One region of the Cronobacter sakazakii genome, then DNA from elsewhere that is predicted to be linked to it. Evidence: predicted binding sites of a transcription regulator. Region 1 holds the regulator's gene; the other holds the start of a gene.

What was found. Region 1 encodes PurR, which represses purine synthesis genes. Its sites were predicted from a motif close to CANGCAAACGTTTGCNTG; they were not measured.
Region 2: purH (bifunctional phosphoribosylaminoimidazolecarboxamide formyltransferase/IMP cyclohydrolase) is a predicted target of PurR. The motif match lies at 2,288-2,305, and genes of this name have one in related genera.

What each region holds. Positions count from the first base shown of each region.
Region 1 covers NZ_CP011047.1:3,405,507-3,411,363, forward strand. Annotated here, with positions in the region: gene CSK29544_RS16220 (C40 family peptidase) at 1-70, shown strand, start outside; gene CSK29544_RS16225 (MFS transporter) at 139-1,305, opposite strand; gene cydH (cytochrome bd-I oxidase subunit CydH) at 1,568-1,657, opposite strand; gene purR (HTH-type transcriptional repressor PurR) at 1,949-2,974, shown strand; gene punR (DNA-binding transcriptional activator PunR) at 2,992-3,903, opposite strand; gene punC (purine nucleoside transporter PunC) at 4,015-5,190, shown strand; gene cfa (cyclopropane fatty acyl phospholipid synthase) at 5,479-5,857, shown strand, end outside.
Region 2 covers NZ_CP011047.1:658,213-664,069, reverse strand. Annotated here, with positions in the region: gene purD (phosphoribosylamine--glycine ligase) at 1-566, opposite strand, end outside; gene purH (bifunctional phosphoribosylaminoimidazolecarboxamide formyltransferase/IMP cyclohydrolase) at 580-2,169, opposite strand; rRNA gene CSK29544_RS03100 (16S ribosomal RNA) at 2,748-4,289, shown strand; tRNA gene CSK29544_RS03095 (tRNA-Ile) at 4,358-4,434, shown strand; tRNA gene CSK29544_RS03090 (tRNA-Ala) at 4,468-4,543, shown strand; rRNA gene CSK29544_RS03085 (23S ribosomal RNA) at 4,712-5,857, shown strand, end outside.

The sequences.
Region 1 (5,857 bases):
GAGCGAAGATTACTGGCAGCGTCACTATGTCGGCGCGCGCCGGGTGATGACGCCGCGCACTATTCGTTAATCGATTTATCCTCACAAAAAAACGGAGAAGGTCACCCTTCTCCGTTTTCTTTTATATGGCAGCATGGATTATTCAGCGCTGCACGCCATTTGCGCTTCGCGACGGCTGGAGATCAGCACCAGCAGCAGGCCGAGTGCGGCAATCAGCGCGCCCATCACTGGCACTACGCTATAGCCGAAGCCCGCATGGATAACGGCCCCGCCCGCCGCCGCGCCAAGCGCGTTACCGAGATTAAACGCCCCGATATTCACCGATGACGACAGGCCCGGCGCTTCGCTGGCGACACGCATCACGCGCATCTGCAGAGGCGGCACTACCGCGAAAGTCGCAGCCCCCCATACCACCATGCTCACCGCCGCGCCGATTTCCGTTTTCGCAAGCCACGGAATAGCCGCCATAATGACGATAAGCAGCATCAGGAAGCCTTTCAGCGTGCCGCTCACCGAGCGGTCCGCCAGGCGGCCGCCCAGATAGTTGCCGATGGAAAACCCGACGCCAATCAGCACCAGCATGGCGGTGACGAACGCCGCGCTGGCGTCAGTGATGTGGTGCAACACAGGCGCGATATAGGTATAGAGCGTAAACATCGCGCCCGCGCCGAGCACCGTCGTCAGCAGCGCGCTCACCACCTGCGGGCGCATCAACACGGCCAGTTCGCTTTTCACATCCGGGCGCTCGCCGCTGCCGCCTTTTGGCAGGGAAAACCAGAGGCTCGCCATCGCCACCAGGCCAAGACCGGCCGTCGCCAGAAACGACATTCGCCAGCCGATGGTTTCACCAAGCCAGGTGGCCGCCGGCACGCCGCCGATATTGGCGATGGTCAGGCCCATAAACATCGTCGCGACGGCGCTCGCCTGTTTATGCTTTGGCACCACGCTTGCCGCCACCACCGAGCCGAGCCCGAAGAACGCGCCGTGGTTAAGGCTGGTGAGGATACGCGAGGCCATCAGCGTCATATAATCCGGTGCCAGTGCTGACAGCACGTTACCGAGCGTAAAAATCGCCATCAGAAAAATCAACGCGCTACGCCGTGCGCGGTGCGACAGTAAAAGCGTCATCAGCGGTGCGCCTACCATCACGCCGACCGCGTAGGCGCTAATCAGCATACCGGCGGCCGGAATGGAGACGTTGACGCCGTTCGCTATTACCGGCAACAACCCCATCGGGGAAAACTCGGTCGTGCCAATGCCAAAAGCACCGATAGCCAGTGCCAGTAACGGAAAATTGACTTTCATTCATTGCTCCAGAAATTGTACAACAGCGCCGGGAACGCCCGACGTTACAGCAGGATGCAGAAAAGGATGACACTCGCAATCAGAAAAGATAAGGGACAAAAACAGCAAAATATTATTGCGCAGCTGTTAAGAACACGCGCTCATTGTTATTAGCGAATCTAAAGGGAATAACGGGAAAAAGAAAGAAAACAGCGGGGAATCGGCGCTTAAACGCAAGAAAAGTTTAAGAAAGCGGGAGAACAGGTGCGCTCCCGCCTGTCGCTTAATGCAGAATGGCGGTAAATGCGCCCGCCACAATCAGGCCCAGTACAACCAGCGTCGTGACCAGCGAAAATTTCAGATCGGTACTCATGGTATTCTCCTTAAAGACCCCATAAAAATCAGGTAGTGCGCATTTTTGCATAAACGGGCCGAAAAATCCTGCGACATTTAACCAGATATGCGTTTTCCCTCTTCCCCTTTCGATAAAGATAAGCCAAAATTCGTCGCTACTTTATTCGGTACCGGCCATCGACCCCTCCTCACGAAAAATGTCGCGTTTCCCGGCATGCCGCACTCTCCTCGCGGCAGTCAGGGGTGTGTACAGGCAAACGATTAACCCGTGATTTTACACGGCTCAGCCAGGGGTCTGGAGTGATTATTAATGGCAACAATTAAAGACGTCGCGAAGCGAGCCAACGTTTCCACAACAACAGTCTCACATGTGATTAACAAAACCCGTTTTGTGGCGGAAGAGACGCGCAATGCGGTTTGGGCGGCTATCAAAGAATTACACTATTCGCCAAGCGCCGTGGCGCGCAGCCTGAAGGTGAATCACACCAAATCTATCGGGCTGCTGGCGACCAGTAGCGAAGCGCCCTATTTCGCCGAAATCATTGAAGCCGTTGAAAACAGCTGCTTCGCCAAAGGCTATACGCTGATTTTGGGCAACGCGCATAACAACCTGGAAAAGCAGCGCGCGTATCTGTCGATGATGGCGCAAAAGCGCGTCGACGGCCTGCTGGTGATGTGTTCGGAATACCCGCAGCCGCTGCTTTCCACGCTTGAAGAGTACCGTCATATCCCGATGGTGGTGATGGACTGGGGTGAAGCGAAAGCCGATTTTACGGACTCGGTTATAGATAACGCGTTCCAGGGCGGTTATCTCGCCGGGCGTTATCTGATTGAGCGCGGCCATCGTGATATTGGCGTGATTCCGGGGCAGCTTGAGCGTAACACCGGCGTCGGGCGTTTCTCAGGCTTTATGAAAGCGCTGGAAGAAGCGGTCATTAAAGTGCCGGAAAACTGGATCGTGCAGGGCGATTTCGAGCCGGAATCCGGTTACCGCGCGATGCAGCAGATCCTCTCGCAGCCGCAGCGCCCGACTGCCGTGTTCTGCGGCGGCGATATTATGGCGATGGGCGCTATCTGCGCCGCCGATGAGATGGGCCTGCGCGTACCGCAGGATATTTCGATCATCGGCTACGACAACGTACGCAACGCGCGTTTCTTTAGCCCGGCACTGACGACTATCCATCAGCCAAAAGAAACGCTCGGCCAGACCGCGTTCAATATGCTGCTCGACCGCATCGTGAATAAGCGCGAAGAGTCGCAGACGATTGAGGTGCATCCGCGCCTGATCGAACGCCGCTCGGTGGCGGACGGCCCGTTCCGCGACTATCGCCGTTAATCCTTCCGGGAGCCGTATCACTGCGGCTCCCGCAGCCACTCCTTGTTCAGCGTTTCACTGTCCCCCAGATAATCGAGCAGCCAGCGCAGCGCGGGCGAGGCGTCGCTTTGCCGCCACGTCAGACAGCAGGCGGCGTCCGGGAACGGGTTTTCCAGCGTCAACGCGCGCCACTCCCCGCTATCGAGCCATGGCTTCGCGAAATGTGTCGGCACCATGCCGATACAGAGCCCTTCGCTCAGCGCATCGGCGGCGCAGTGCCAGTCCGGCACTACCACGCGCCGCTGGTTATCCAGAAGCCAGGTAATGCGCTTGGGCAGCGATCGCGATGTATCTTCCAGCACCAGCGACGGGTAATCGCGCAGCCTGTCGTCGCTGAGCGCGCCCGCGTGCTGTGCCAGCGGATGATGGTGCGCCACTACGCAACGCCAGCTCAGCATGCCCATATCACGAAACGCGAAGCGCCCACCGACCGGTATCGCCTGTGTGGCACCAATCGCAAGCTCCACGCGCCCGTCCGCCAGCGCGTCCCAGACGCCGTTAAAGACTTCCTGCGACACCTGCAACTCCACATCAGAGAAGTGCCGGTAGAAATCGAGCACCAGCCGCCGGACGCGTTCCGGGCGCACGATATTATCCACCGCGATGGAGAGCTGTCCGCGCCATCCGTTGGCGATTTGCTGGCACTGCTGACGGGTGATCATCATTTTTTTGATAACAGAACGCCCTTCCCGCAAAAACCAGGCTCCGGCGGGTGTCAGAACCACATCGCGATGGCGGCGCTCAAAGAGCGATACCGCAAGCCACTCCTCAAGCTGGCGCACCGTATAACTGACGGCAGAAGGCACGCGGTGCAGTTCTGCGGCGGCTGCAGTAAAGCTGCCGGTGCGCGCCACGGCGTCCACCACTTCCAGGGAATATTCAGACCACATTATCTGCCTGCAAATTTTTTGAATGGAATGGGCAAATATTAGCGTTTCACAAGCGGGATTGCACTCCGTACACTCCTGGCTCTTTCGCGTAATAAGAAGTGAGTTAATGTGATGCGACCTGATAAAGGATTTCTTTGCTGGCTGGCCGGGCTGAGCGTGCTCGGTTTTCTGGCGACCGACATGTACCTGCCCGCGTTCGCCGTTATTGAAGCGGATCTGCACACAGCCCCTTCGGCTATCAGCGCCTCGCTAAGCCTTTTCCTGGCCGGTTTCGCGCTGGCGCAGCTCGTCTGGGGCCCGCTTTCTGACCGTTTTGGCCGTCGTCCGGTTTTGCTGGCGGGGCTTGGGATTTTCGCGCTTGGCTGCCTTGGCACCGTCTGGGTTGAGAGCGCGGGCGCGCTGCTGGCCCTGCGCTTTATTCAGGCCGTGGGCGTTTGTTCCGCCGCAGTAAGCTGGCAGGCGCTGGTGACCGACCGCTACCCGGCGCAGCAGGCGCGTCGTATCTTCGCGACCATTATGCCGCTGGTGGGGCTTTCTCCGGCCCTGGCACCGCTGCTCGGCAGCTGGATCCTGAATCACTTTTCCTGGCAGGCGATTTTTGTGGTGCTGTTTGCCATTACGGTGGCGCTGATGATTCCGGCCCTGCGTCTGCCCTCCGGCGCGCCTCAGGGCAATAAAGGCGGCGAGCCGCTGAGCTTTATGATGCTGCTGCGCTCGCGCGTCTACAGCGGCAATGTGCTGATTTATGCCGCCTGCTCCGCCAGTTTCTTCGCCTGGCTCACCGGTTCGCCGTTTATTCTGCATGAGATGGGTTACAGCCCGGCGGTAATCGGACTGAGCTACGTGCCGCAAACTATCGCGTTTTTGATTGGCGGCTATGGCTGTCGCAGCGCGCTGCAAAAATGGAATGGCGAAACGCTGCTGCCGTGGCTGCTGGCAGGCTTCGCGCTGAGCGTGCTCGCCACCTGGCTTGTGGGGTTAAGCGACGCCGTTACGCTCACCACACTGCTTATTCCCTTCTGCCTGATGGCGATGGCGAACGGGGCGATTTACCCTATCGTGGTCGCCGCCGCGCTGCTGCCGTTCCCGCAGGCCACCGGACGCGCCGCCGCGCTGCAAAACACGCTCCAGCTGGGGCTCTGTTTTGTGGCAAGCCTGGTGGTGTCGTGGCTGGTCGCGACCCCGCTGCTGTCAACCACCAGCGTTATGCTGGCAACAGTGGTGCTGGCGGGCCTCGGCTTTCGGTTGCGTGGCCGTCAACGGTTTACGCAATCATCAGCCGCGTGAAAATATGAAATTTTTGTGATTAGCCTGCTAACGGTCAACAGTTGAATCATCGTAAAGCGAGGCCTATACTGGTTCGCGGCTCTACGATAATTAGCATAAATATTATGTAGTAACGGGAGCTGCTGGCTCCCGTTTTTATTTGGAATGACATTTCTGGCAAGGGTCATCTCCCTTCCTCTGTTCTACGTCGGATATCAGGCTCGCGGACCTTTCCGTGATATTTCTCACATACCGAAAATTGCGACTACGCTGTTTGAAGGTTCTGATCACATCAGTGATGGAGAAGCTATGAGTTCATCGTGTATAGAAGAAGTCAGCATACCGGATAACCACTGGTATCGCATCGCAACTGAACTGCTCAGCCGGGCCGGGATCGCCGTTAACGGCGCTGCTCCTTCCGACATTCAGGTGAAAAATCCTGACTTTTTTAAACGGGTGTTACAGGAAGGTTCCCTCGGTCTTGGCGAAAGCTATATGGATGGCTGGTGGGAGTGCGAGCGGCTCGATCTCTTTTTCACTAAAGTGCTGCGCGCGGGGCTGGAAGAGCAACTGCCACGTCACCTGAAAGATACGCTGCGTATTCTCGGCGCTCGTTTGTTCAATCTGCAAACCAAAAAACGCGCCTGGATTGTCGGCAAAGAGCATTACGATCTTGGTAACGATCTGT
Region 2 (5,857 bases), 1.8 Mb from region 1:
AACTCTTCAACAACAATGCGGTGGCCCGCGTCGCCAAACGCATTGCCTGCCAGCATATCGAGCACGGCCGCTTCGGCTTCGGCAAGCGTCATCGCCACGATAACGCCTTTACCGGCCGCGAGGCCGTCGGCCTTGATAACAATCGGCGCGCCTTTTTCACGAATATAGGCAAGCGCCGGTTCGGTCTCGGTAAAGTTCTGGTATTCCGCCGTCGGGATGCGATGACGCGCCAGGAAATCTTTCGTGAAGGCTTTCGATCCTTCAAGCTGCGCCGCGCCTTTGGTCGGCCCGAAAATTTTCAGGCCCGCGGCGCGAAACGCGTCCACCACGCCAATCACCAGCGGCGCTTCCGGCCCGACAATTGTCAGATCGATATTTTCCGCCTGCGCAAAGCTCAGCAGCGCCGGAATATCGGTCGGGCTTATCGCCACGTTCTGCAGCGCAGGCTCGAGCGCCGTACCGGCGTTGCCGGGGGCAACAAAAACGGTTTCAACGAGTGGCGACTGGACGGCTTTCCAGGCCAGCGCATGCTCGCGCCCGCCGTTGCCAATAACTAATACTTTCATCGTAGCTCCGTAATTAATGGCGGAAATGGCGCATGTCGGTGAAGATCATGGCGATGCCGTGTTCGTCGGCGGCGGCAATGACTTCATCATCGCGAATCGAGCCGCCCGGCTGGATAACACAGGTAATGCCCACAGCCGCTGCGGCGTCGATGCCGTCGCGGAACGGGAAGAACGCGTCGGAGGCCATCGCCGAGCCTTTGACTTCAAGGCCTTCATCGCCTGCTTTGATACCGGCGATTTTAGCGGAATAGACGCGGCTCATCTGCCCTGCGCCAATACCGATGGTCATGTTGTCGCGCGCGTAAACAATCGCGTTGGATTTAACGAACTTCGCCACTTTCCAGCAAAAGAGCGCGTCGCGCAGCTCCTGTTCGGTTGGCTGGCGTTTTGTCACCACGCGCAGATCGGCTTCGGTCACCATGCCCAGATCGCGGTCCTGAACCAGCAGGCCGCCGTTAACGCGTTTGAAATCGAGGCCCGGTACGCGAGACTGCCATTCGCCGCACACCAGTACGCGCACGTTTTGCTTCGCGGCGGTGATTTTCAGGGCGTCGTCACTGGCGGACGGCGCAATGATGACTTCAACGAACTGGCGGGAAACGATCGCTTGCGCGGTTTCGGCATCCAGCTCGCGGTTAAAGGCGATAATGCCGCCAAAGGCGGACGTCGGGTCGGTTTTATATGCGCGATCATAGGCGTCGAGAATTGAGCTACTGACAGCAACGCCGCACGGGTTGGCATGCTTCACAATCACGCAGGCCGGTTCGCTGAATTCCTTCACGCACTCCAGCGCGGCGTCGGTATCGGCGATGTTGTTATAAGAGAGCGCTTTACCCTGAACCTGGCGGGCGGTCGCGACAGACGCTTCTTTTATTTCTTCTTCTATATAGAAGGCAGCCTGCTGATGGCTGTTCTCGCCGTAACGCATATCCTGCTTCTTGATAAAGTTCAGGTTGAGAGTGCGCGGGAAGCGGCCAGCAGGGGCAGTGGTTTCTCCATGATAGGCAGGAACCAGGCTGCCGAAGTAGTTGGCTATCATGCTGTCATATGCGGCCGTATGTTCGAAAGCTTTGATCGCCAGATCGAAACGCGTATCAAACGTCAGCGAGCCGTTATTCGCATCCAGCTCATCAATAATGGCGGTGTAGTCACTGCTCTTCACCACAATGGCGACATCTTTATGGTTCTTGGCGGCGGAGCGGACCATCGTCGGGCCGCCGATATCGATATTCTCAACCGCGTCTTCCAGCGTGCAGCCTTCACGTGCGACCGTCTGTGCGAACGGGTAAAGGTTCACCACGACCATATCAATGGGGGAAATAGCATGCTGCGCCATGATGTCGTCGTCCTGACCGCGGCGTCCCAGAATGCCGCCATGGACTTTCGGGTGCAGGGTTTTAACGCGGCCGTCCATCATTTCCGGAAAGCCCGTGTAATCGGAGACTTCCGTTACCGGCAGGCCAGCTTCCGCCAGCAGACGAGCCGTGCCGCCCGTGGAGAGGAGCTCAACCCCACGCGTTGAGAGGGCGCGGGCGAAGTCGACGATACCGGCTTTGTCAGAAACGCTGAGCAGAGCGCGGCGTACAGGACGAGGTTGTTGCATGTATAAATCCCCTGGATTTGATCATTACAGAAGAGCGTTAGCTAAATTCCAGCCATTTTTTACTGAAATGTAGCTCACGCTCCTGAAAAAGCGTGTGGCGCTAACAGGCCCGCATTGTAGCGAAAACGTTTGCGTGGCGCTCGCAAATTTTCGGCGTGCGGGCTGTCTGTGGATAACTCTGTGCGCAAATGCGTATAAACCGGGGTTTTGCTGGGGAATGCAGCAGTCAGTCATTTTTCTGCGATTTAGGTATTGCGGCGCGAAGAGAACTCCCTATAATGCGCCTCCATCGACACGGCGCTGATGAGAAACATCCCACAGCGACGGTGAGTCGGAAAGAGAAAAATCCTGAAATTAAGGGTTGACTCTGAAAGAGGAAAGCGTAATATACGCCACCTCGCGACAGCAGGCTGAAGGCCGCGTCGCACCGCTCTTTAACAATTTATCAGACAATCTGTGTGGGCACTCGGGGCACTGATATCTTAACGTCTACGGACGATAAACGAATATCAAGTCTCAAGTGAACAACAGTTAATTCATTACGAACTAACAGTTTAATTCTTTGAGCATCAGACTTTTAATTGAAGAGTTTGATCATGGCTCAGATTGAACGCTGGCGGCAGGCCTAACACATGCAAGTCGAACGGTAACAGGGAGCAGCTTGCTGCTCTGCTGACGAGTGGCGGACGGGTGAGTAATGTCTGGGAAACTGCCTGATGGAGGGGGATAACTACTGGAAACGGTAGCTAATACCGCATAACGTCTACGGACCAAAGTGGGGGACCTTCGGGCCTCATGCCATCAGATGTGCCCAGATGGGATTAGCTAGTAGGTGGGGTAACGGCTCACCTAGGCGACGATCCCTAGCTGGTCTGAGAGGATGACCAGCCACACTGGAACTGAGACACGGTCCAGACTCCTACGGGAGGCAGCAGTGGGGAATATTGCACAATGGGCGCAAGCCTGATGCAGCCATGCCGCGTGTATGAAGAAGGCCTTCGGGTTGTAAAGTACTTTCAGCGGGGAGGAAGGTGTTGTGGTTAATAACCACAGCAATTGACGTTACCCGCAGAAGAAGCACCGGCTAACTCCGTGCCAGCAGCCGCGGTAATACGGAGGGTGCAAGCGTTAATCGGAATTACTGGGCGTAAAGCGCACGCAGGCGGTTGATTAAGTCAGATGTGAAATCCCCGGGCTCAACCTGGGAACTGCATTTGAAACTGGTCAGCTTGAGTCTCGTAGAGGGGGGTAGAATTCCAGGTGTAGCGGTGAAATGCGTAGAGATCTGGAGGAATACCGGTGGCGAAGGCGGCCCCCTGGACGAAGACTGACGCTCAGGTGCGAAAGCGTGGGGAGCAAACAGGATTAGATACCCTGGTAGTCCACGCCGTAAACGATGTCGACTTGGAGGTTGTGCCCTTGAGGCGTGGCTTCCGGAGCTAACGCGTTAAGTCGACCGCCTGGGGAGTACGGCCGCAAGGTTAAAACTCAAATGAATTGACGGGGGCCCGCACAAGCGGTGGAGCATGTGGTTTAATTCGATGCAACGCGAAGAACCTTACCTGGTCTTGACATCCAGAGAATCCTGCAGAGATGCGGGAGTGCCTTCGGGAACTCTGAGACAGGTGCTGCATGGCTGTCGTCAGCTCGTGTTGTGAAATGTTGGGTTAAGTCCCGCAACGAGCGCAACCCTTATCCTTTGTTGCCAGCGGTTCGGCCGGGAACTCAAAGGAGACTGCCGGTGATAAACCGGAGGAAGGTGGGGATGACGTCAAGTCATCATGGCCCTTACGACCAGGGCTACACACGTGCTACAATGGCGCATACAAAGAGAAGCGACCTCGCGAGAGCAAGCGGACCTCATAAAGTGCGTCGTAGTCCGGATTGGAGTCTGCAACTCGACTCCATGAAGTCGGAATCGCTAGTAATCGTGGATCAGAATGCCACGGTGAATACGTTCCCGGGCCTTGTACACACCGCCCGTCACACCATGGGAGTGGGTTGCAAAAGAAGTAGGTAGCTTAACCTTCGGGAGGGCGCTTACCACTTTGTGATTCATGACTGGGGTGAAGTCGTAACAAGGTAACCGTAGGGGAACCTGCGGTTGGATCACCTCCTTACCTGAAAGATACAACCTCGCGTGCTCACACAGATTGTCTGATAGAAAGTAAAGAAGCAAAACCTCTACAGGCTTGTAGCTCAGGTGGTTAGAGCGCACCCCTGATAAGGGTGAGGTCGGTGGTTCAAGTCCACTCAGGCCTACCAACTCCGCAGGAGTTGAAGAGGTTTAACTACGATGGGGCTATAGCTCAGCTGGGAGAGCGCCTGCTTTGCACGCAGGAGGTCTGCGGTTCGATCCCGCATAGCTCCACCATCACTTCAGAGTGTACTCAGTGAGTATACTGCGAAGTATTTGCTCTTTAACAATCCGGAACAAGCTGAAAATTGAAACAGACACGCTGCTGTATTTCTCCGTAATAAGAAATGCGCGGTGTGTCAGAGTCTCTCAAACTCGCAGCACGAAGACTTCTTCGGGTTGTGAGGTTAAGCGAACAAGCGTACACGGTGGATGCCCTGGCAGTCAGAGGCGATGAAGGACGTGCTAATCTGCGAAAAGCGCCGGTAAGGTGATATGAACCGTTATAACCGGCGATGTCCGAATGGGGAAACCCGGTGCACTTCGGTGCATCATCGTTAGCTGAATACATAGGCTAACGAGGCGAACCGGGGGAACTGAAACATCTAAGTACCCCGAGGAAAAGAAATCAACCGAGATTCCCCCAGTAGCGGCGAGCGAACGGGGAACAGCCCAGAGCCTGAATCAGCTTGTGTGTCAGTGGAACGGTCTGGAAAGGCCGGCGATACAGGGTGACAGCCCCGTACACGAAGGCACACAGGCTGTGAGCTCGATGAGTAGGGCGGGACACGTGATATCCTGTCTGAAGATGGGGGGACCATCCTCCAAGGCTAAATACTCCTGACTGACCGATAGTGAACCAGTACCGTGAGGGAAAGGCGAAAAGAACCCCGGCGAGGGGAGTGAAACAGAACCTGAAACCGTGTACGTACAAGCAGTGGGAGCCTTCGTAAGAGGGTGACTGCGTACCTTTTGTATAATGGGTCAGCGACTTATATTCTGTAGCAAGGTTAACCGTATAGGGGAGCCGAAGGGAAACCGAGTCTTAACCGGGCGTTAAGTTGCAGGGTATAGACCCGAAACCCGGTGATCTAGCCATGGGCAGGTTGAAGGTTGGGTAACACTAACTGGAGGACCGAACCGACTAATGTTGAAAAATTAGCGGATGACCTGTGGCTGGGGGTGAAAGGCCAATCAAACCGGGAGATAGCTGGTTCTCCCCGAAAGCTATTTAGGTAGCGCCTCGTGAACTCATCTCCGGGGGTAGAGCACTGTTTCGGCTAGGGGGCCATCCCGGCTTACCAACCCGATGCAAACTGCGAATACCGGAGAATGTTATCACGGGAGACACACGGCGGGTGCTAACGTCCGTCGTGAAGAGGGAAACAACCCAGACCGCCAGCTAAGGTCCCAAAGTCATGGTTAAGTGGGAAACGATGTGGGAAGGCCCAGACAGCCAGGATGTTGGCTTAGAAGCAGCCATCATTTAAAGAAAGCGTAATAGCTCACTGGTCGAGTCGGCCTGCGCGGAAGATGTAACGGGGCTAAACC